DNA from 3 places in the Brevibacillus sp. FSL K6-0770 genome. Region 3 is predicted to be linked to each of the others. Evidence: riboswitches for the same ligand, from Rfam matches in the RefSeq annotation. Region 3 holds a riboswitch; each other region holds the start of a gene.
What was found. Region 3 has a riboswitch for cobalamin ahead of cobO (cob(I)yrinic acid a,c-diamide adenosyltransferase). Riboswitches for the same ligand answer to the same signal wherever they lie in the genome.
Positions count from the first base shown of each region.

Region 1: linked by a shared signal. The riboswitch ahead of NST23_RS18215 (ABC transporter substrate-binding protein) and the one ahead of cobO (cob(I)yrinic acid a,c-diamide adenosyltransferase) in region 3 are both predicted to bind cobalamin.
Region 2: linked by a shared signal. The riboswitch ahead of nrdI (class Ib ribonucleoside-diphosphate reductase assembly flavoprotein NrdI) and the one ahead of cobO (cob(I)yrinic acid a,c-diamide adenosyltransferase) in region 3 are both predicted to bind cobalamin.

Region 1 is NZ_JBBOBQ010000001.1:3,866,689-3,873,554, forward strand. Features, by position in the region: gene NST23_RS18210 (FecCD family ABC transporter permease) at 1-338, opposite strand, end outside; gene NST23_RS18215 (ABC transporter substrate-binding protein) at 340-1,323, opposite strand; cobalamin riboswitch at 1,472-1,613, opposite strand; gene NST23_RS18220 (MBL fold metallo-hydrolase) at 1,756-2,703, opposite strand; gene NST23_RS18225 (YbaK/EbsC family protein) at 2,802-3,287, opposite strand; gene NST23_RS18230 (helix-turn-helix domain-containing protein) at 3,347-3,904, opposite strand; gene NST23_RS18235 (MerR family transcriptional regulator) at 4,049-4,807, opposite strand; gene NST23_RS18240 (hypothetical protein) at 4,928-5,098, shown strand; gene NST23_RS18245 (manganese-dependent inorganic pyrophosphatase) at 5,157-6,089, opposite strand; gene NST23_RS18250 (PepSY domain-containing protein) at 6,217-6,777, opposite strand.
Region 2 is NZ_JBBOBQ010000001.1:2,781,349-2,788,214, forward strand. Features, by position in the region: gene NST23_RS13625 (glycerophosphodiester phosphodiesterase family protein) at 1-13, opposite strand, end outside; gene NST23_RS13630 (hypothetical protein) at 184-429, shown strand; gene NST23_RS13635 (DUF952 domain-containing protein) at 460-810, shown strand; gene NST23_RS13640 (hypothetical protein) at 824-1,045, opposite strand; gene tlp (small acid-soluble spore protein Tlp) at 1,165-1,380, shown strand; gene mnmA (tRNA 2-thiouridine(34) synthase MnmA) at 1,529-2,641, shown strand; gene NST23_RS13655 (hypothetical protein) at 2,661-2,993, shown strand; gene NST23_RS13660 (ACT domain-containing protein) at 3,028-3,540, shown strand; gene NST23_RS13665 (alpha/beta hydrolase) at 3,654-4,475, opposite strand; cobalamin riboswitch at 4,649-4,846, shown strand; gene nrdI (class Ib ribonucleoside-diphosphate reductase assembly flavoprotein NrdI) at 5,001-5,360, shown strand; gene nrdE (class 1b ribonucleoside-diphosphate reductase subunit alpha) at 5,347-6,866, shown strand, end outside.
Region 3 is NZ_JBBOBQ010000001.1:1,199,015-1,205,880, forward strand. Features, by position in the region: gene NST23_RS06095 (FMN-binding glutamate synthase family protein) at 1-139, shown strand, start outside; gene NST23_RS06100 (copper amine oxidase N-terminal domain-containing protein) at 119-1,363, opposite strand; gene NST23_RS06105 (TerD family protein) at 1,637-3,727, shown strand; cobalamin riboswitch at 3,908-4,129, shown strand; gene cobO (cob(I)yrinic acid a,c-diamide adenosyltransferase) at 4,400-4,939, shown strand; gene cobD (threonine-phosphate decarboxylase CobD) at 4,939-6,045, shown strand; gene cobU (bifunctional adenosylcobinamide kinase/adenosylcobinamide-phosphate guanylyltransferase) at 6,051-6,581, shown strand; gene cobS (adenosylcobinamide-GDP ribazoletransferase) at 6,578-6,866, shown strand, end outside.

The DNA of each region.
Region 1 (6,866 bases), 2.7 Mb from region 3:
GCGGCACCGACAGCAGCTCCGGATGCCACTCCCATCGTAAACGGGTCTGCGAGCGGATTGCGCAGCACCCCTTGAAATCCGGCGCCCGCAAGCGACAGGCAAGCCCCTACCAGAATCGCCAGGATGACGCGGGGAAAGCGCACTTTCATCACGATTTGCTCGGACGAATCCGGCCATGTCACGGCAACCAAGTCCGACATGCCGGGGAGCTGATGCAACAAGATCAGCCATACTTGCGAAAGCGGAAGCGATGCCGCTCCCATCGAAATGCTGACTACCGCCGATGCCAGCAGAATCAGACTGCTGGCTCCTCCCCATAAAAGCAACTGCTTCTTCATTTTATTTCACCAGATCAGGGTAAATCGCTTTGGCTACCTCGATCAAACCTTGGGTAATCCGCGGTCCCGGGCGCGAAAGCAAATTTTGCTCCATCCCGAAAATCTGCTTGTCGCGGATCGCCTTCATCTTGTCCCAACCGTTGCGGTTCGCAATGATGTCCTCCAGCTTTTTCCCTGTCTTGTCGTCCGTAATGCCTTTTGCATACAAAATGACGTCAGGATCGCTTTTTAAAATCTTTTCTTCGCTGATCGGGTTCCACCCTTGGGTATCAGCGGCAATGTTTGTCGCGCCTGCCAGTGAGATCAGCTCATCCAGAAATTCCCCTTTGCCTACCGTCCAGCCCGGCGAAAATTCCAGGTACACTTTTTTCTTGTCTTCCGGCTTCACCGCTTTGACCGCTTCCTGCACGCGCGCGATGTCCTGCTTCATGCTTGCGACTACTTTTTCCGCCTGCTCCTGTCTGTTTGTAATGACACCCATCGCCAAAATGTTGTCAAATATCTCATCCATTTTTTGCGGGTGAGTCACGTAAACAGGCATGCCTAACGTTTTCAGCTTCGCAGCGACAGGCTCATCCATCGAGATTCCGCCGATGACCAGATCAGGCGACTGGGCGAGAATCGCCTCTTCGCTCGGCTTGACGACACCGCCCACTTTCGGCTTCGTGGCAGCTTCTGCCGGATAATCGTCGTAGTCGGACACCCCGACGATCCGGTCGTTCAGGCCGAGTGCGAACAAAATCTCCGTTTCACCTGGAGAGGTGGAGACAATCCGCTGCGGCTCTTTTTGCAAGGTCACTTCTTTTCCCGTCGAATCTTTGACCGTCAGCGGGTAGACAGTGGCTTTGGCCGTTGTTTCCTGTGGTGTTGTCTGTGGCGCCTCTGTCTTTGGAGCAGGGGCTGTTTGCGTGTTGCCATTGCCTGTGCAGCCGACCAAGCTTGCAGCAATGACCAGGGGCATGAGCAGTTTCCACGAACGTTTCATATGTATAACTTCCTTTCTGGGCAACTGGTTGATTCTTAGCATAGAAAAACCCCTTCGCTTCCAGCGGGAAACAAAAGGGTCGACTTGCCAGGACGATCTGGTCACGCCAAAAAGTCCTGAACGGGCCGAACCTTTCCGCGAAGGCGCAGGCACATCATGCAAACAGGCAGGTCTCCTGGCTTGCGGCTTGCGACAGCCGCTTTACAGTGGCGGGACCGCGCCGGATTTGCACCGGCTTCCCTTTTCACCTCGCCCATGACAGACGAGGCACCTGCTTGCTGTATTCAGTTGTTTGTACCTGCAAGCTAAGACTCACCCACCATCATAGCATTCCTTGGCCAAAAAAAGAATGCGTCATTTTGCAGCAAAACGCAGGTCCAGGCTACCCGTCAACCTGCAGCAGCCACTAGCCTTTTGCCTAACCGACGAAAATTACTGCTTGCGCTTGTGCAAGTAATCGATAATTCCCATCGCGCACACCTGCAAATCCAGTCGCAGGACGTTCATCACTTCATGCTGCTCGGCAATGCCGCGCGCTTGCAGATGCTGGCTGACAAGAGCGAACAGCCTGTCCCCCAATTGCTCCGTGCCAAGCCCGGCGGAAACGGCCGCCTCGCCTTCTGCCACGAATACGGGAAGCCACTCTGCCACTTGCCGATAGACGTCCTCCACTTCTTCCGTCATGCCAAAATGCCCGAAGTAGATACGCTGGAGTTCGCGCTTGCGAAAACGCTCGATAGACGCAAGCATCGCCTGCGGATCGAACTGGTTTGGAGACGTGGACGGCAAAACGAAATGCAATCCGTCTTTTTGGAGTTGCGGATAAAAAACGCCCGCTGTATCACCTGTGAACATGCCGCGGCTAACCGGATCGTAAATGCTGAAATGATGGTTCGCATGGCCGGGCGAATCCAAAAATTCAAGGACACAGTTCGGCCCGATCGGCAAGGTGTCTCCGTCTTTTCGCACCAAGATTCGCTCCTCGGGAATCGCCACAATCGGATCGAACAGGCGGTTGAAATCGTCCTGGTAAACGGCTTTCGCTCCCGCAATCAAGCGACTCGGGTCCACCAGATGGCGCGCTCCTTTTGGATGCACCACGATTTTGGCCTGCGGGCATTCGCGCAAAAACAAGCCTGCCCCACCCGCGTGATCCAGATGAATGTGCGTCACGATGATGTATTTGACTTGCTCCGGCGAAAAGCCGAGCTTGTGCAATCCTGCCACAATGTACGGTACGGACGGGCTTGGCCCTGTCTCGACAAGCGTCAATTGTTCCTCTGCTATTACATACGTTCCCGTCCGCTCCGCCCAGCCCATGTCAAAGCCGTCAATCAGATGGATGCGGTGCCCCAAGGAAATCGGTTCAGTAGGTTGCATCGATTTTTCTCCCCCTGCCAACTTGATATCGTGTGAATATTTCCACTTTACCATTGATCGTGCCCGGATTCGAGAGGGCTTTGCCGTTTCTTGGCTGGTTACGGGCGGGAAGCGATGCGCGCTACTTCGCCATTCGTCATTTGTACCAGTTGCTTTGGCGTCAGCGAAAAAACAGCGTTCGGATGCCCGGCAGCCGCCCAGATGACTTCGAAGCGAAGCAAATCCTCATCAATCCACGTCTCAATCGGTTCCAGATGTCCGACGGGCGAGACACCGCCGATGACAAATCCGGTTTTTTCGCGCACAAAATCGGCATCTGCTTTTCCCGGCTTCTCCTGCATCCATTGCGCGAGCAGCTTTTCGTCAATCCGGTTTGTGCCGCTTGCCACGACCAGAACAGGCTTGTCCGTCGTCTTCCGGCGAAAAATGATCGACTTGGCAATTTGCGCGACCTCGCATCCGATCGCTTGCGCTGCCTCCGCTGCTGTGCGGGTGCTGTCCGGCAGTTCGACCACCTGATTGTCATACCCCAATTGTTGCAATCTCGCTTGCACTTTCTGCGCGCTTTCTTTTAATCGCTGCATTAGTTTTGCTCCTTTCCTTTTACACGTTTTCGTTAAATGAACGACAGGTATGGTTATAGCTAAGGCTCTGCGTAATACATCACGACCTGAATGACGGCTTGCTTTTCGCCTTCATTGCTGTACTGATGGGGAACGTTTCCGGCAAAACGGATGCCGTCACCTTCCGACATGCGAAACAGCTCGTCCTTGATTTTCAGGCAAAACTCGCCCGCGCTGACGGTAATGTACTCGTAGACGCCTTCATTGTGTGGAGCCGACGAGTAGCTTGCCCCCGGGTCAAGCTCGATGCGAAACATTTCCAGCTTGGTCATCGGATCAAAAGGAAACTGCAAATACGCCCGGCACAAGCCGTTGTCTTCGATGATGGGCGACACGTCTGCGATTGACACAAAAGAAACGGCACTGTCCGGCGCCTTCAACAGCGATGAGAACGACACTTGCAGACCTGTTGCCATTTTCCACAAGGTCGTCACCGTCGGCTGGGAATCGCCGCGCTCAATCTGGTGCAACATGCCTTTGCTTACGCCTGTCAGCTCCGCTACTTTATCGAGGCTCAAGCCCCGCTTTTTGCGAATCGTCTCCAAGTTTGCTCCAATGATCGTCTGTATTGATTCCACCAGAGTGCTCCTCTCTTTGCATTTTGTATCAGATAATGAACAATTATATAACATAACAAACACAAAGAAAAATAGCGCCCAAACAAAAAACTCCCCCGAACCGCCAAAAGCATGCGCGGTTCAGGGGAAGTTTTTCGCTAGTCATTAGGCTTGTGTGTAAATGACGACAGCGTCGCGCAGGAATGCTGCCAGGCCAGGCTGCTCCTTGTCGTAGTAAGCCGTAAATCTCGGATCATCGACATACATCTGAGCCACGCCTGCGTGCGCCTCCTTGCTGTAGCTGTCCCAGTAAAAGCTGAGCCACTGGCGATGCAAATCGGCTGCCTGCTGGGCCAGCTCGCTGCCCGGATCGCCGCTGGCAAACGCTTGCTTCAGCGTCGCGTGCAGCTTTTCGTTCAATTGCTCGACTTGCGCATACTCTTCCTCGCTCATCTCTTTGATTTTCCGATTGGCACGCTCTACTCGCTCGTCGCCGTACTTGGCCCGGATTTCTTCGCCGTACTGCTGCTCGTTGTCGTGAATCAACTGCTGTTTGAAGCCTTCGAATTTCTGTTTGTCTGTCATTGTTTTCGTCCCCTCTCGCTGCGCCAAAGTCAGATCGACATTCGCAATCAGCCGATCCAGCTGCGCCCGTTTTTCCAACAGCTTCTCCCGGTGCTCCCGCAGTGCCCGCTCCGCATCAAAGGTGGGAGAACTCATGATTTCCTTGATCTCCTCCAGGCTGACACCAAGCTCGCGGTAAAACAAAATTTGCTGCAACCGATCCACTTCTGCCTGCCCGTAAATACGATACCCGGATGAATTGATTCTCGCCGGCTTGAGAAGGTCAATCTCATCGTAGTAACGCAATGTCCGGGTGCTGACACCTGCCAGGAGACCCAGCTTTTGCACGGTATATTCCATCTTGTATCCCTCCTGACAAATTCATCGTACACATTTACGCACCGGCAAAGTCAACAGTAGTAGCAGCAGGAAAATAATGTTATTGTAAAAGCAAGCCATTGTGAAAAGGGGGAATGTCTTTTGCTCTATTTTCTCATCGCAGTAGCAGCCACCTTCATCGCGGCCTTCTTTTTTACAGGGTCTGTCAGCTTGCGGGCCAGAGACAAGCACGCCGTCCACCACTACAGCGACGACGCCTATGCTCACCAGACGATGCATCATTTGCAACAGCACAACAACAATCCGTTTTGAATGCATGAAAAAAGCTGCCCAGACCAATGTGTCCGGGCAGCTTGCTTTTTTCTAACAATTACAGAGCTTGAAACGTATCTGTCAGTACAGGAACGATTTGCTTCTTGCGGGATACAACGCCTTTGAGCACCGCTTTGTTGTCTGCGAGCGTAACGTTGTACGCTTTTTCTACTGCCTCGGTTGCTTTGCCGAGCGCCAGCGCAACGGAATCGTTGTTCAAGATGTCTGTCACCACGAAGACGAACAGGTCCAGACCTTTTTCCGCAATGATCGCGGAGATCGCTGCTTCCAGCTCGCTTTGGCGGGCCAGTACATCGTTGACGTCCACGGCGTTTACTTGGGCGATTTCCACTTTCGCGCTACCCATTTGAAATTCTTTTGCATCCAAAGAGAGCAGTTGAGCGATTGTTTTGTCGCTCAGGTCAGCGCCTGCTTTCAGCATTTCCAGGCCGTATGCTTGCAAGTCCACGCCTGCGATCTCAGCCAGTTCGTGAGCTGCCGCAACATCTTGCGCGGTGCAGGTAGGGGATTTCAGCAGCAACGTGTCGGAAATGATCGCAGACAGCATCAGGCCCGCGATTTCTTTCGGGATGTCCACGCCGTTTTCCTTGTACATTTTTTTCAAAATCGTAGTCGTGCAACCGACAGGCTCTGCACGGAAGTACAGCGGGTTGCTCGTTTCGAAGTTCGCAATGCGATGATGGTCAATTACCTCGACTACTTGCACCTGCTCGATGTCGTTTGCGCTTTGTTGACGTTCATTGTGGTCGACGAGAATGACTTCGTTGACTTCATTTCCTACTGTTTCCACGAGACGCGGCTCTTTTACCTGGAAGTAGTTCAAGACGAACGCTGTCTCGCTGCTGATGACACCGAGGCGAACCGGCTCTACATTGTCGCCGAGCTTGGTTTTCAGATCAGCGTAAACGAGCGCCGAGCAAATGGAATCCGTATCTGGATTTTTATGACCGAAGATTAGCTTTTTTTCCATCATCCATACTCCTTAGTCGTATATTGGCGTCAAAATTATACCATGGAATAGCGGATATTCCCAAGGAAAATTCCAGAAGCCGACCTTTGTTTGCAAACAAAGATCGGCTTCCGGCGCCGCAACAAACTTAGTCGTCCCACTCCATGCTCAATATGTCGCCTGTGGTGGCCGATATTTCCAGCTCCGCTTCCTGGCGGTTAGAGGTACGGACTTCCACCTCGTACACGTACTGTCCATCGTCTTCATCCAGCTTGATTTTCTTGATGCTTCCGTTCACTTTGGACAAGGCGATCTTTTGAGCTGTCTCTGCGGTGATCTTCACCAGCTGCTGCTTGCGGGCCGGATCATGCTCGCGCCACGCCTGCCCGGTTACGGCATCGACGTACACATCGGTCTCCTTCCAGTTTTGGACGATTTCCGCTTTGTACACGAGCGCCGTTCCCGCGCGATCCAGCTTCCACTCCTTGATCACTCCGGGTTGGACGCCGAGCGCGATTTTTTGTGCCTGCTCGGAAGTAAGGCGTACTTGCTTCGCCCAGTCTGCCGGGACATCTTCATCTACTTCCAAAAAGACGGGCATAGCCTGCTGATTCGGCTGAGGAACGTGCTGATGCGTCTTCGCCAAGGCTGTGACGCTAAAACTTCCTACGAGCATGATACCTGCTGCTAACATGACGATTTTTTTCATGGAAATTCTCTCCTTTTTCTCTGCTGTCTTCATGCTACAAGACGCAGATGAGCGAACAGAGAGAAGAAGATTAAAATTTGCTGAGAACG
Region 2 (6,866 bases), 1.6 Mb from region 3:
TGATGTTTTCCATAGATGGAGCGGCCTCCGGTGCTGTATGACCTGTTTTTCTACCGCTATTTTACCAAAGCAGGCGCCAGGAGGAAAACATGTCTCTGTGCGCAAGAGGGACTTGGCACGGGGAAAAAAGACTGGCAGAATAGAGCGTACGTATGGATTGACTTACCGAGCAGGGGGAGTTCGATGAAAATAGCGCTGCACCAGATCGCCTATCAAATCGGGATGCACCCAAACGAGATGGCCAAGCTGGTTTACGAGGGAGAAATTACGGGTGAAGTGCCTAACCGCAATCCGCAAGCGAAGGATGCGTGGGTGGATTTGCATTCATTGAAAAACTTCATTGAATGGAAGTTCGATCAAGGGGCATTTGACCAGATGTTTTTCGATAAAGCCATGCGGCATGTCAACAAAGCGATGGGAAACAAATAAAGCGCAAGCGAAAAAGGAGACATACTTTCGATGCAGGAATCGATCATTTATTGCATGGTGCCAAAAGCTTACTGGGAACAGTGGAAAGAGAAGGAGCATTACCTGCCCCGCGACTACGAGCAGGAAGGTTTTATTCATGCCACAAAAGGCGACGAGCTGTTGGGGAAGGTAGCGGACCGGGTATACGGCGCATTTGAAGGGGAGTTGTTCGTCCTCGTAGTCGACGAGAGCAAATCCGCTTCTCCGATCAAATACGAGCAGGCGAGCGACGGACTGCTTTATCCGCATATTTACGGTCCGCTCAATCACGATGCCATTGCCGATATTCGCCGGATGGAAAAAGTGGACGGGCATTGGCGCATCGGCGGGTCTATTCGCTAGTCGTTTATCCGGCTTATCCGTTCCAGTTGAACTGATTCAGCAAATCGCGCACTTCCTCGCGCTTGGATGCAGGCAGCTTGTCGAGTCTGCGCAGCAATAGCGCGATCCTTTTGCGCTGCTCGATTTCGGGGAACGGCTCGGCATGCCTGCTCACCCATTGGCGCTTGAGCCGCACCGGGTCTGTCTCCGCGATGATTTTTAACAGCTTTCGTTCCAGAAAATCAAGGGAAGCCATCGGTCAAACTCCTCTTCGTCCAAAATCAGATGCTACCAGTTTATCATACATACTTCTGGCGTGAACGGAGAACAATGGTACAGGTAGTGAATCTAGTTGGAACCAGAGGAGGAATTGTGATGGCAAAACCGGATGATCGCTCTGACAACGCTGCCAAGCTGCAAGAAATGGCGCGAAATACAGAGGAAAATATCAACGAGGCGAATGACTATCTGGCTGCGCACGCAGGGGAGATTTCCGCCAAGGAACGTGCGGACATCGAGGCGAAGAACGAGCGTCGTGCAGAAAGTGCAGAAGGCTTCCGTTCGGAAATCGAGGATGAGACGTCCCAGTGAGCTGAAAATCATCTCGCATCGACACCTGCCACAAGAGTTGCGGCAGGTGTTTTTGGCATGGAGCGGGGAAAAGTGCAACAAAACATGAATTGTTTTGCGAAACATGGTAATCTGTAGAAGAACAAATTGAATCAAGAGGAGAAAGACTATGAAACGACCAGAAGACACACGCGTCGTTGTCGGCATGTCCGGCGGAGTCGACTCCTCCGTGACGGCTTACCTGCTCAAGCAACAGGGATATGACGTCATCGGCATCTTCATGAAAAACTGGGATGATACCGATGAATTCGGCCACTGCACGGCGGAAGAAGACTTCCAGGATGTCCGGCGCGTCTGTGAACAGATCGGCATTCCATATTACACCGTCAATTTTGAAAAAGAATACATGGATAAAGTATTCCAGTATTTTTTGGATGAATATAAACGCGGGCGCACTCCGAACCCGGACGTCATGTGCAACCGCGAAATCAAGTTTGGCGAACTGCTGGCAAAAGTGATGGACCTGGGAGCCGATTACATCGCGACAGGCCACTATGCGCAGGTGAAATTCATCGACGGGGAGTACAAGCTGATCCGAGGCGCGGACAACAACAAGGACCAGACGTATTTCCTCAACGTGCTCGGCCAGGAGCAGTTGTCCAAAACGATGTTTCCCATCGGACATTTGCCAAAGCCCGAGGTGCGCAAAATTGCCGAGGAAGCAGGGCTTTACACCGCAAAGAAAAAGGACAGCACAGGGATTTGCTTCATTGGCGAACGCAACTTCCGCGAGTTTTTGCAAAACTACTTGCCAGCGAAGCCCGGCAATATCGAGACTGTCGAGGGAACCGTGATCGGGCAGCACGATGGACTGATGTACTACACGCTCGGTCAGCGCCAAGGGCTTGGAATCGGCGGCGGACACGGCACGAGCGGTCAACCGTGGTTTGTCGTGGACAAGGATCTGGAACGCAACGCACTGATTGTCGGGGAAGGCTCCGATCATCCCCGCCTGTACTCAAGCAGTCTTTTGGCGACAGACGTGAGCTGGGTTAGCGCCAACAAGCCAACTGGATCGTTTGTCTGCACCGCGAAGTTCCGTTATCGTCAGCCGGATCAGCAAGTGACGGTACACGTGCAGGAAGGCAACACCATAGAGGTCGTTTTCGCTCAACCGCAAAAAGCCGTTACTCCTGGACAGGCCGTCGTCTTCTACGATGGCGAAGTTTGTCTCGGCGGAGGAACGATCGACAAGGTGCGTTCGATAGATAAAGAGAATTAATATACGGGGGAAGCGCTTGGTGGATGCAACGAAAAAATCCAAAGTGATTATCGTTTCGTTTTTGGCGGGAGCACTCCTCTTGGGGTTTCTCGCTTACATGGGAATGTCGGCTACGAGCAGTGAGCACATGGCGACGATCCAGGCTGTCATCAAGGAAAAAGGCGGCGTGATTGAACCGGGCGGCGTGACCGCTGTTCCTGCCGATGAAAGCCCTTTTGCCAAAAGCGGAAAAGGCAATACGATTTACCGCATTGTGTACAAAAAGGACGGGGAAAGCCTGACAGCTTGGTACCGTTCCGAAAACCATTCCTCCATCATCAAAGAGCCGGAAGAGTGGATTCTTCCGAAATGAAGAATAACCTTGACTGGGAGAGTGAGGGCATTACATGACCCAATACGCTGGACTTCGTGAGTTGGCCCAATTGATTAGCAGACTGGAGCCGCAGCTTGCAGGGGCAACCTTGAGCATTTTGGCCCATGAAAACAAAGAGCAGATCGCATCCTTGCTTCTGGAAGGGCTGGGCAGCGGCGTTTCCGTGCAAAACAGCTCTGGCGAATACGCCAACCATTTGGCGAATTTGCGCGTGGGCGCGAACAAATATACGTTCGCCCAGGACTGGCGCGAGGTGTACATCAGTGAGATCAATTACTGCGCCTGTCGGATTCCGCCGGGCGGTCACGGTCTTTTGGTGCACCATACCGACTATCCCGGGGTCATTTACGACGTATCCCGCAAACTGGCTGACCACGAAATCAATATTTCCAAGCTGAACGTGTCGCGCGAGCAAAAAGGGAAGAACGCCCTGCTTGTTTGCGTCACGGATGAAGAGATTACGCCAACAGTTGTAGCGGCGATTGAAGAGCTGCCGCAGATCAACAAGGTGTTGTCCCTCCAGTAAGCCGAAAAAGAGCAGAAATGCGTGCATGACCGCTCATATGTTTCGTATGGGCGGTTTTTTGCGTGCGTGGAGCGGTTGTTGGCCGGTTTTGGGAAAAGAAAAAGCTGCCCTGGTTAGCGGGCAGCGGTTTTGGATGCGAAGCGGATCGCGTGGCTGATCAGGACGTGCAAGACAGAGGTGTGATTTTCGTCCGGGAATTGACGGAACGTGGCTTGTATCTGGCCTGTGCCGAGAGCGGACAGCCTTTTTGCCATGGCCTCAGCTTTGACGTTGACGTGGAAGCGCCCGTCGTTCTCCAGTTCCCCGATCGTCAGGAGCGCTCTGACTTTCAGCTCGTCTGTAAGCCGTTCAGGCAAGCGCCGCTCTTCTTCGAGCAGGACGCTTTCGTTCCAGTGAATGGACGGGCTGCCGGCGATATAGCATTGGTACTCGTGCGGCCGCGTCAACAGGGCGTGCAGCACCAGCAAGCCGCCGAGAGAATGACCGAAGATCGTCTGGCGCGAGGTGTCGATGGAAAAGTCTTTTTCGATAGCAGGCTTCACCGTTTTCTCGATAAACGAAAGAAACCCTTCGGCGCCGCCCATTTCCGGCCATTCTCCGCCGCGCGGATGAGCGGGCAGCTCGTCTTGCGGAACGACATGCGTGAAGTCGTAGTAGCGGGACGGATGGAAGGGCGCTTCCGTCGGATAGCCGATGCCGACGACGATGGCTGGTTGCACGCCTGTTTTTTCAGGAGCGCGGCATTGCAGGCGAATGGCTTCGGTCATCGTGCCGAAAACCGAGTTGGCGTCCAGCAAATAGATGACAGGAAAGCCTGTTGGCGGCGGGGCTGTGTCTGGCGTGCTCACAAATAGGTGGAACGTACGATCGTTGTATGTTATTTTTCTCGTTTGGGAACGGGGAATCGCTACTGCCTCGTAAGTCGTACTGTCCATCATGGGTCACTCTCCATTCGTCCGTAGGCGTCAACTTTTATGTACACGAAACCTATTATATGGACGAAAACCAGAGATTGGCAATAGAGAAATGAGAGAGATTATCACTACGAAAATTGAACATGCCAAGCTTGACTCCTACGATATATTGAGGTAAAGTAAGTTTTACCAACTACATATTGATGCGGACAGGTGTTTACCACGCTATATTTGGTAGACTTAATAGGGAAGTCGGTGAGATTCCGACGCGGTCCCGCCACTGTGATGAGAGAGTTCCATTTGCTTGTGATCGCCACTGATTGAGCCAATCGGGAAGGCCAAATGGAGCAATGACCCCAAGCCAGGAGACCTGCCTGACTGCAAGCACTGTGTAACCTACGGAAGATAGGGAAGTGTTCGAGCGCTCCATTCGTTTGTCATGTTGAATGGATACGATGGGAATCATCATGCGCATTCGACATTTTGGCGTCGAATGCGCTTTTACTTTGGCTAAAAAGTATACAATTGCAGTAAAGGATGAGGGACATGATAATCGCTTTTGATTCAAAAACAGGAAACGTGAGACGATTCGTAAACAAAATCGATCTGCCGCGCGTGGAAATCGATCCGGAGATGGTGCTAGACGAGCCGTTCATCCTGGTGACGTACACGACAGGCTTCGGGCAGGTGCCAGAGAAGGTGGACCGTTTCCTGAAGCGAAATCATGTCTATTTGCGCGGAGTGTCTGCCAGCGGCAATCGCAACTGGGGCACCAGCTTTGCCAAAAGCGCAGATACAATCGCGATCCAGTATGGCGTTCCGGTGATTTCCAAGTTTGAATTGTCCGGTACCGGCCGTGACGTGGAACAATTTACGAGTGGGGTGGCAGCAATTGCGGCACATTGAATTGAACAACCAACTAATGCAGCGTGGAAACGACGGGTTTTACCAATTGGAAAAAGACAGAGAGGCAGTCGCCGTCTTCATGGAGGAAGTGCAGGCGAAGACCATGACCTTCAACAGTGTCAAAGAGCGGATGGACTATTTGATCCAGCATGATTTTTATGAAAATGTGTATGAGGACTACACCGTTGAACAGGTCGACGAAGTTTTCCGACTGGCGCATGACACTGGTTTTCAATTCGCGTCGTACATGGCCATCTCCAAGTTTTACAAAGACTACGCTCTGAAAACGGACGACAAGTCCACGTATTTGGAACAGTACCCGGATCGGGTAGCGATTGTTGCTCTCTCGCTCGGCCGCGGAGACTTCGAGCTTGCGAAGCGCCTGACTGTTTCCATGATGGAGCAGCGTCTCCAGCCGGCTACACCGACATTCCTCAATGCAGGGAAAAGCCGCCGCGGGGAAATGGTCTCCTGCTTCTTGCTGGAAATGGACGACTCCCTGAACTCGATCAACTACGTGCTCGGAACTTGCATGCAGCTCTCGAAAATCGGCGGCGGCGTAGCGGTCAATCTGTCCAAGCTTCGCGGGCGGGGAGAGCCGATCAAAGGCGTCGAGGGCGCAGCCAAAGGCGTCATGCCTGTACTCAAGCTTTTGGAAGATGCGTTTTCCTACGCCGACCAGATGGGACAGCGCAAAGGCTCCGGGGCAGCTTATTACAACATTTTTGGCTGGGACATCAACGAGTTTCTCGATTGCAAAAAGATCAACGCTGACGAAAAATCGCGGATCAAGACATTGTCGATCGGCCTGATTGTGCCGAATGTGTTTTACAAGCTGGCAGAGGAGAACAAGCCTCTGACCGTGTTCGCTCCTTATTCGGTCTACAAGGAATACGGCGTTCATCTGGATGATCTGGATCTCGATCAGATGTACGACGAGTTGGTCGCAAACGAGCGCGTCAAGAAAAAGATCGTCATGAGCGCCCGCGAGATGCTTACCAAGATCGCGATGATCCAGATGGAATCGGGCTATCCGTACATCATGAACAAGACGAATGCGAACAAAAACCACGCGCTCAAAGATATTGGAGCGGTCAAAATGTCCAACCTGTGCACGGAAATTTTCCAGTTGCAGGAGACTACTACGATCACGAATTACGGCGAGGAAGACATTATCCGCCGCGACATCAGTTGCAATCTGGCTTCCCTGAACATCGTCAACGTGATGGAGCACAAAAAAATCCGTGAATCCGTGCGCGAAGGCATCGAAGCGATTACGTCCGTCAGCGATGTAACCCGTGTGGAAAATGCGCCGGGCGTGCAAAAAGCGAACCGCGAGCTGCACTCTGTCGGATTGGGGGCGATGAACCTCAACGGCTACCTCGCGAAAAACAAAATCGCGTATGAGAGTGAAGAAGCAAAAGATTTTGCCCGCACGTTCTTCATGATGATGAACTTTTACTCGCTGGAGATGAGCGCCGAGATTGCCAAGGCAAAAGGGGAAAC
Region 3 (6,866 bases):
TGGACTGGAAAGCCCGCGTGATTTTACGCGCGAGCATGTCGTCTACACGAATGAAAGCGGCCAGAGCGTGCGGGTAGCGGATTTGTTCCCGTATCCCGAGCCCGAGCAGCCCGGACACTCAGAAGCTGTCTTGCTTTAGTTTCGTCCAGTGGTTGTAGTCATGAATGGCAAAGCCTGCGTAGCTTGCGTGCTGAGCGAGCTTTTCCTTGGCGAGCTGAAGCTCTGTTTTCAGCACATGTGTCGGCAGCGAATGAAAAGTCGTATGGGCACCTTCCGCGCTGGGGGCGGTTTCGATTCCGACGATGACCTGCTTGCCCAATGTGCCCGCTTCCCGCAAAATCGGCTGGGCATTGGCGATGATTCCGTCATTGCCCAAAGCGGAGTTGCGGTAATCCATGATGACCACCGCATCGGCTTTTTCCAGCATCCACGCACTCAAACTGTAGCGGGTGTCGGGAACCTTGACCTGATGCAGCCAAAAAGGAATGTCCAGCGTAAGCCGCAGACCGTTCGCTTTTGTTCTGCGCTCGATCAGGCGTATGCTGTCCATCCAGTTGCTGACGACCCGTGTCTGATCGCTTTTCCATTCGGGAAGCACGTACGGTTCAATGTCAAAATGCAGCCCGGAAAACCTCTCCTCAGGGGCGACAGCCGCATTGTAGGCTTCGACCCAGTCGATAAAAGCCTCGATCTGGCTGTGGCCGGAAGGAAAAGCCCATCCGGGGCGGCCGTTCAATGCTTCTACTTTGATTTGCCTTTTTTGCGCTTTTTGCATGAACGATTGGTATACAGCTTGCGGAATGTCCTTGTCGATTTGCAAGTAAATGCTCGTCACTTGCTGTTCCGCGGCAAATTCAATCATTCGCTCCTGTTCCTGACCGCTCAAAAGCAAGGACGCATCCCACAGCCACGTGCTGTGCTGCTTTGGAGCGGCTGTCGCGATAACAATCAGATTGCGCTCGGCGTTCCAATCGATCCGGGCGTCAAATGATTCGCTGATAAAACGGAGCGGCACCATTGTCCGGCCATTGCGGAGCGCAGCCGCCGTATCCAGCTGGACTTGCTTGCCGTTCACGTGCGCAATGCTTTGACCGACCGTCAGCCTGATCGTGGTTGTCGCGTTTTGCAGCGTAACCTGTCCGGTTTTTGCATCCCATTGCGTGCGCAGCCCGAGCTTTTCAGCCACGAATCTGACGGGCACCAGCGTACGTTGCGAGCGTGCGTCTACATACGGCTGGACGTCGGGAAAGGCGACAGCTTGCCCGTTTACCGTGACGTCGACGGGCTGTGCGCAGACAGGAGTGCCGAAGGAAACAGCGCTTTGCAGTACAGCCAGCGCCATGATTTGCTGAATTTTTTTCATCTGTCATGTCCTCAATGTTTTTCATTTCAGGCAGGTGCTGTCTTATTGTACTATGGGGTTGTTTTCCAGTGCCTGATCGAAAGGATGCAAGGCCAAACAGACCGCCTGTGAAGAAACTCCTATTTTTCGGGAGAGCCTTTACAACCTATGGCAAACAGGATAATATGTATAAAAATGACAAAAGGAACAAAAAAATCAGGCTATTGTACACCTTCCTTCTACTCAACTTGGATATTAGGGGTACTGCTTTCCTGATTTTTTTTATTGCTGCCGATGAAAAATCAAATCTACCTTCGCCGGAAAAACAAACTGATTGTGAAAGCGGGACAGCATGAATTGCCTGTCTCTTACTTGGCTGCGGCCTTGCGCAATATGGAGAGCTTGGGCTACACGTTTTCCCTGGAGCTGATCGAGCGAATCCGCACGCTGTCCGAAGCGGAATTTTTCCCGCTCTACTCGGAGGTAGTGAGAGTTTTAAAAGACATGGTCGGTGCCTCCAGGCGCTTCAAGCCTTTTTATCCGAATTTCCCGCGCCAGGTCATGGAAGCGAGCGACGGGGAACTGTACCTCCAGGCGATTATCCATTACTTGACGTGGCAGCTTCCCGTGCATGAAGTGAAAAAGCGGCTGCCGCTCCTGAAAGAATCCCGTTTGAAAGTGATTCAACTGGGAACGGACGAAGAGCTGCTGCAAATAGGCATGAACATGCTGCGGGCGAACAGCTCGCTCTCCGCTCAGGACAAGGAAGACTTGAAAGGCTTGATTCACGGTTGCAAAGGGATTGCGGAAGCTTTGCCGCCGGAAATCCCGCACAAGGAAAATGCCGCTGTCGTGGCGAGCGTGTTGCTTCGGGCCGACAAAATGCCGCCTGACTTTTTTGCGAAGTATTGCAAGACGTCAACAGATGTTCTGCGACTGGCGACGGCTCTGTCCGACGGGGATGTCAGCCTGGCTGCCCCTGCGAAGTTTCGCAAGTTCAGACGGGCCGAGCGCAGGCTGTTGCTTCGATTGCTGGAAGCAAGCCCGAACCTGGCGGAAGACATGCAGCGCTATAAAAACCGCTGGATTCGCCTCGGGGAGATTTTGCATCCTTTTGAATACAAAGACCGTTATCCGCGGGCAGCGGAAGCGTTTGATATTTTGCGCAACAATCGGCGCATCGAGACTTTCAACAGTCAGGTCGAGCTGGCGATCCTGGCGTGCGATATAAAAGAAGCGACCAGATTGCTGATGCAACGGCCAGGTGAATTTGCCCGACGGCTGGATCACATGCTCCGCTTGACGGAAGCGGGCGATCAGGTGTTGCGCTCCTTTGAGCAGATAGCGACTTCTGTATCGACCCCCGTCCTTTTGCAGGTGATGAATCACTTTGACAAGCGGGAGCGATACGGTGAGTGGCGAACGTTCTTTCCAAAAGGAGAAGTGGCAAAAGTACAGGCGATCCCCAATATGCTTCCGCAGCTGGCGGATGAACAGCGCGCGCGTGCAGCCGGGATATGTCGCGAGGTATTGATTCGGCGCTTTTCTGCCTTGCCTACTCTCGGAAAAGTTTATATCGACCCGCAATTGCACGAGCAACTGGTGCCTTTTTCCCAAAGATCGGCAAGCAAGGCGTTGCGCACGATAGCGCGCGGCTCCAGACTGCCGATCCCCGAGGGGAGCACGATCCGCTTTTTCACCTGGTGGAAGGAAGGGATCGTCAACGATGTCCCTACCGGGCGGGTAGATATCGATTTGTCCGCTGTCCTGTATGACGAGAAGTGGACGTACATGGAGCATGTGTCCTACACCAATTTGCGGTCCGCGAAGTATCGCGCCTGCCATAGCGGCGATGTCGTACAGGCGCCGAACGGAGCGTGCGAGTTCATCGATGTCGATATCGAGTCAGTGCTTCGATACGGCGGGCGCTATGTCGTGATGTCACTGAACTCGTTTACGAGCCAGCCGTATTGCGATTTGCCGGAGTGCTTCGCAGGCTGGATGATCCGCAGTCAGCCCGAGTCCGGCGAAGTTTTTGAACCGTTGACAGTTCAGGATAAAGCCGACATCGCTGCCCGTTCGACGATCTGCCTCCCGGTCATTCTCGATCTGGCAGAGCGAAAAGTCATTTGGACGGACATCGCGCTGCGTTCGCATCCGCGCTTCGTCAACAACGTAGAGGCAAATGGCGGCGGTATCGAATGGATGGGCCGCGCGCTGACGACACTTGTGAAGCCGACCTTGCACGAGCTGTTCACCCTGCACGCACAGGCGAGAGGGACGATTACCGACCGGATGGAGGAAGCAGACACGGTTTTTTCCATGGAAGAGGGGATTACCCCGTTTGACATGGAAGTGATCTTGGCTGATTTCCTCGCTGGTTAATGATGGGAAGTTTAAAAGTCAGCTCAGGCTGGCTTTTTTCGTTGTTTGCAAGAATCGCTCCCTCGGATTTTCCGTGTTTTTCCATTTTCCCTCTCCGATTTGCAGCTTTTGCTTGAATCCACGGTAGCATTTGCTATTATTAAAACAAGTGAGTGTTATTGAAATGAATGAACGACATTTGAATAGGATAGAAAACAGGTCCTTGTGTTTTTGCGAGTGCTTATTTCGTGAAAGACAGGGTTAAAAGGGAAGTTTGGTGAAATGCCAACGCGGTCCCGCCACTGTAAAAGAGTAGCTCTTCTTCCTGGCAACGGCGCCATCCACTGCCCCACTACGAGGCGGGAAGGAGAAGAAGAGTGATGATCCTTGAGCCAGGAAACCTGCCTGTTTTGGTGTATGCACTGTTTTCCTTCGGGTCAAAGGAAGAGGTGAGGATTGTTTTTGTCAGCTATCCGCGCTTTGTTTTCCTTCTAGATTTTGGAAAACAAAGCGTTTTTTTGTGCGCCTGACAAGCAATCGCTGACACTTTTTGGACTGGACAATGGGGTCCCCGAAAAGTACCTGAAAAGGGCTGGAGAAAACTATCCTTTTTAGGTAACTGACGGGGGCCCTGAAAAGTATGTAGGGTCAAAATGACAGCAAGGTCTTCACTTCAATCTGGGGGTGTGCGTTGTGAGCAATAAACGTGGACTGTTTTTGGTCTATACCGGAGACGGAAAAGGAAAGACGACAGCAGCGGTGGGCTTGGCTGTACGGGCGACCGGGCGGGGAAAAAAGGTGATTATGATTCAGTTCATCAAGTCGCCTGAGCGGACGTATGGAGAGAAAATCATTTTTGACAAGCTCGGCATCGAGATCGTGCAAAAGGGCGTAGGCTTTACGTGGACGAAGACGCCAGAGGAGCATCGGGAAGCGCTCAAGGAGGCGTGGACTTTTGCCCGGGAAACGCTGTCTTCGGGAGCGTATGACGTCGTGATTTTGGACGAGCTGAACAACGCGCTGGCGATCGACCGTTTTCCCATTGACGATGTGCTGCCGCTTTCGGATGTTTTGGAAGCGATTCAAAACAGGCCGAGCCATGTGCATCTGGTCGTGACGGGGCGGAGCGCCAAGCAGGAAGTGATGGACATGGCTGATCTGGTGACAGAAATGAAGCCGCTCAAGCATTACTATGACGAAGGAATACCAGCAGTGCTGGGGGTAGAATTTTAATGAACGTGCTGGAAACGTATGGTCACGGTGGCGACTTGCTGACCGCCTCGCAACGCTTTGGCGTAAAGCCTGGAGAGTTTCTCGATTTCAGCGCCAATATCAATCCGCTCGGCATGCCGGAACGGGTCAGGGACATGCTGCTGGATTCGCTGTCTGCGGTGTTGCGCTATCCGGACCCGGGACACCGCGAGTTTCGCAAGGCGCTGGCGAAGCGTCTCGGACTGCCGGAAGCATATCTTTTGCCAGCCAATGGAGCGGCGGAAGCGATGGCTTTGGCGATTCTCGGGCTGCAACCAGAGACAGTCGGCGTCGTGTATCCGTGCTTTTCGGAATATGCAGAGCTTTCCGAGCAGTTTGGCGCGCGTGTCATTGGTTGCTACGGAAAAGCAGAGAACGGCTACAAGCCGGATCGCGCCGAGCTGTACAAGCTGTTTGAACAGGCTGATCTCGTATTTGTCGGCTCGCCGAACAACCCGACCGGGATCTTGTACGAGCCGCAGGAGCTGTTGCAAATGGCGGACTGGGCGGCAGAGACAGGCACCTGGCTGGTCGTGGACGAAGCTTTTCTCGATTTCGTGGCGGAAGAACGGCAGTTTACGCTGGCGAGTCGCCTGGAGAGCTTTCCATGGGTCATTTTGATGCGGTCGATGACGAAAATGTATGCGATTCCCGGCCTGCGTCTGGGATACGCGATCGCCCATCCAGACGTGATCGCCAACATGCGGCAAAAGCAAGTGAGCTGGAGCGTGAATGCGCTGGCCCTTTTGGCGGGGGAACTGTGCCTGATGGAGCAGGAGTACGAGCGAAAAACCCGCAGCCTGATCGCCGAAGAGCGGGCCAAATTGCTCGACTTCGTCGGCAAGGAGCTGGGATGGCAAGTGTGGCCGGGAGAGGCGAACTTCTTGCTCGTTCGCTCGCCGGGGGAGCTGCCGGCGGCCCAGTTGCAAGAATGGCTTGGCAAAAAAGGGGTGCTGATCCGCAATTGCGCGATGTATCCCGGACTGACTGCCCATGACGTGCGCATCGCGGTTCGCGGAAGTGCGGAAAATGCTCGCCTGATGGCGGTCTTGCGCGAGGTGCGGGATGAAAGGGGCGGCAAGCGTTGAGTCTGGTGTTGGTGACAGGCGGCGTTCGCTCCGGCAAGAGCCGCTTTGCCGAAGAGCTGGCCGAACAGGCTGGCGAGCGAGTTCTTTACGTAGCAACGGGGCAAGCCTGGGACGAAGAGATGAAGCAGCGGATCGAGCGGCACAAAGAGCGCCGTCCAAGTCAATGGGGAAGCGTCGAGGTAGGGGAGCGGCTTTGCGACTACGAGAGCGTTGCATCAGGCTACGGGGTCGTGCTGATTGATTGCTTGTCGACATGGGTGAGCAATCGGCTGATGAGCGTCGAGGAAGCGCAGTGGCGCAGCCAGGAGCATACCGAAGCGCTTTTGCAGGAACTGGAGGCGTGGCTTGCCCTCGTCAGCCGCTCCCCGCAAAAAGTGATCGCAGTCACCAGCGAGGTCGGCTTGGGCGGAGTGGCGATGAATCGGCTGGGCAGATGGTTCGCCGATGTGCTCGGGGATGTCAATCAACAGACTGCACGGCAGGCGGATGCCGTCTACGCGGTAATGGCCGGAATCCCGTGGAGGATCAAAGGATGAATGCATTTTGGCACGCGATTGCCTTTTTTACGCGGATTCCCGTCCCGTGGCTGCGCCCATCCGATGAGGCGTGGAAAAAAAGCGTCAACTGGTATCCGGCTGTCGGGCTGGTCATAGGTATTTTGCTATGGGGTGTCCACCAGGCAGGGCTTTCGCTCTTCAGTCCGTGGCTTGCCGCCGTGTTGACGCTCATCGTCTGGGTGTACATCACAGGCGGACTGCATCTCGACGGCTGGATGGATTTGGCGGACGGATTGGGCAGCAGCAGGCCAAAAGAACAAGTGC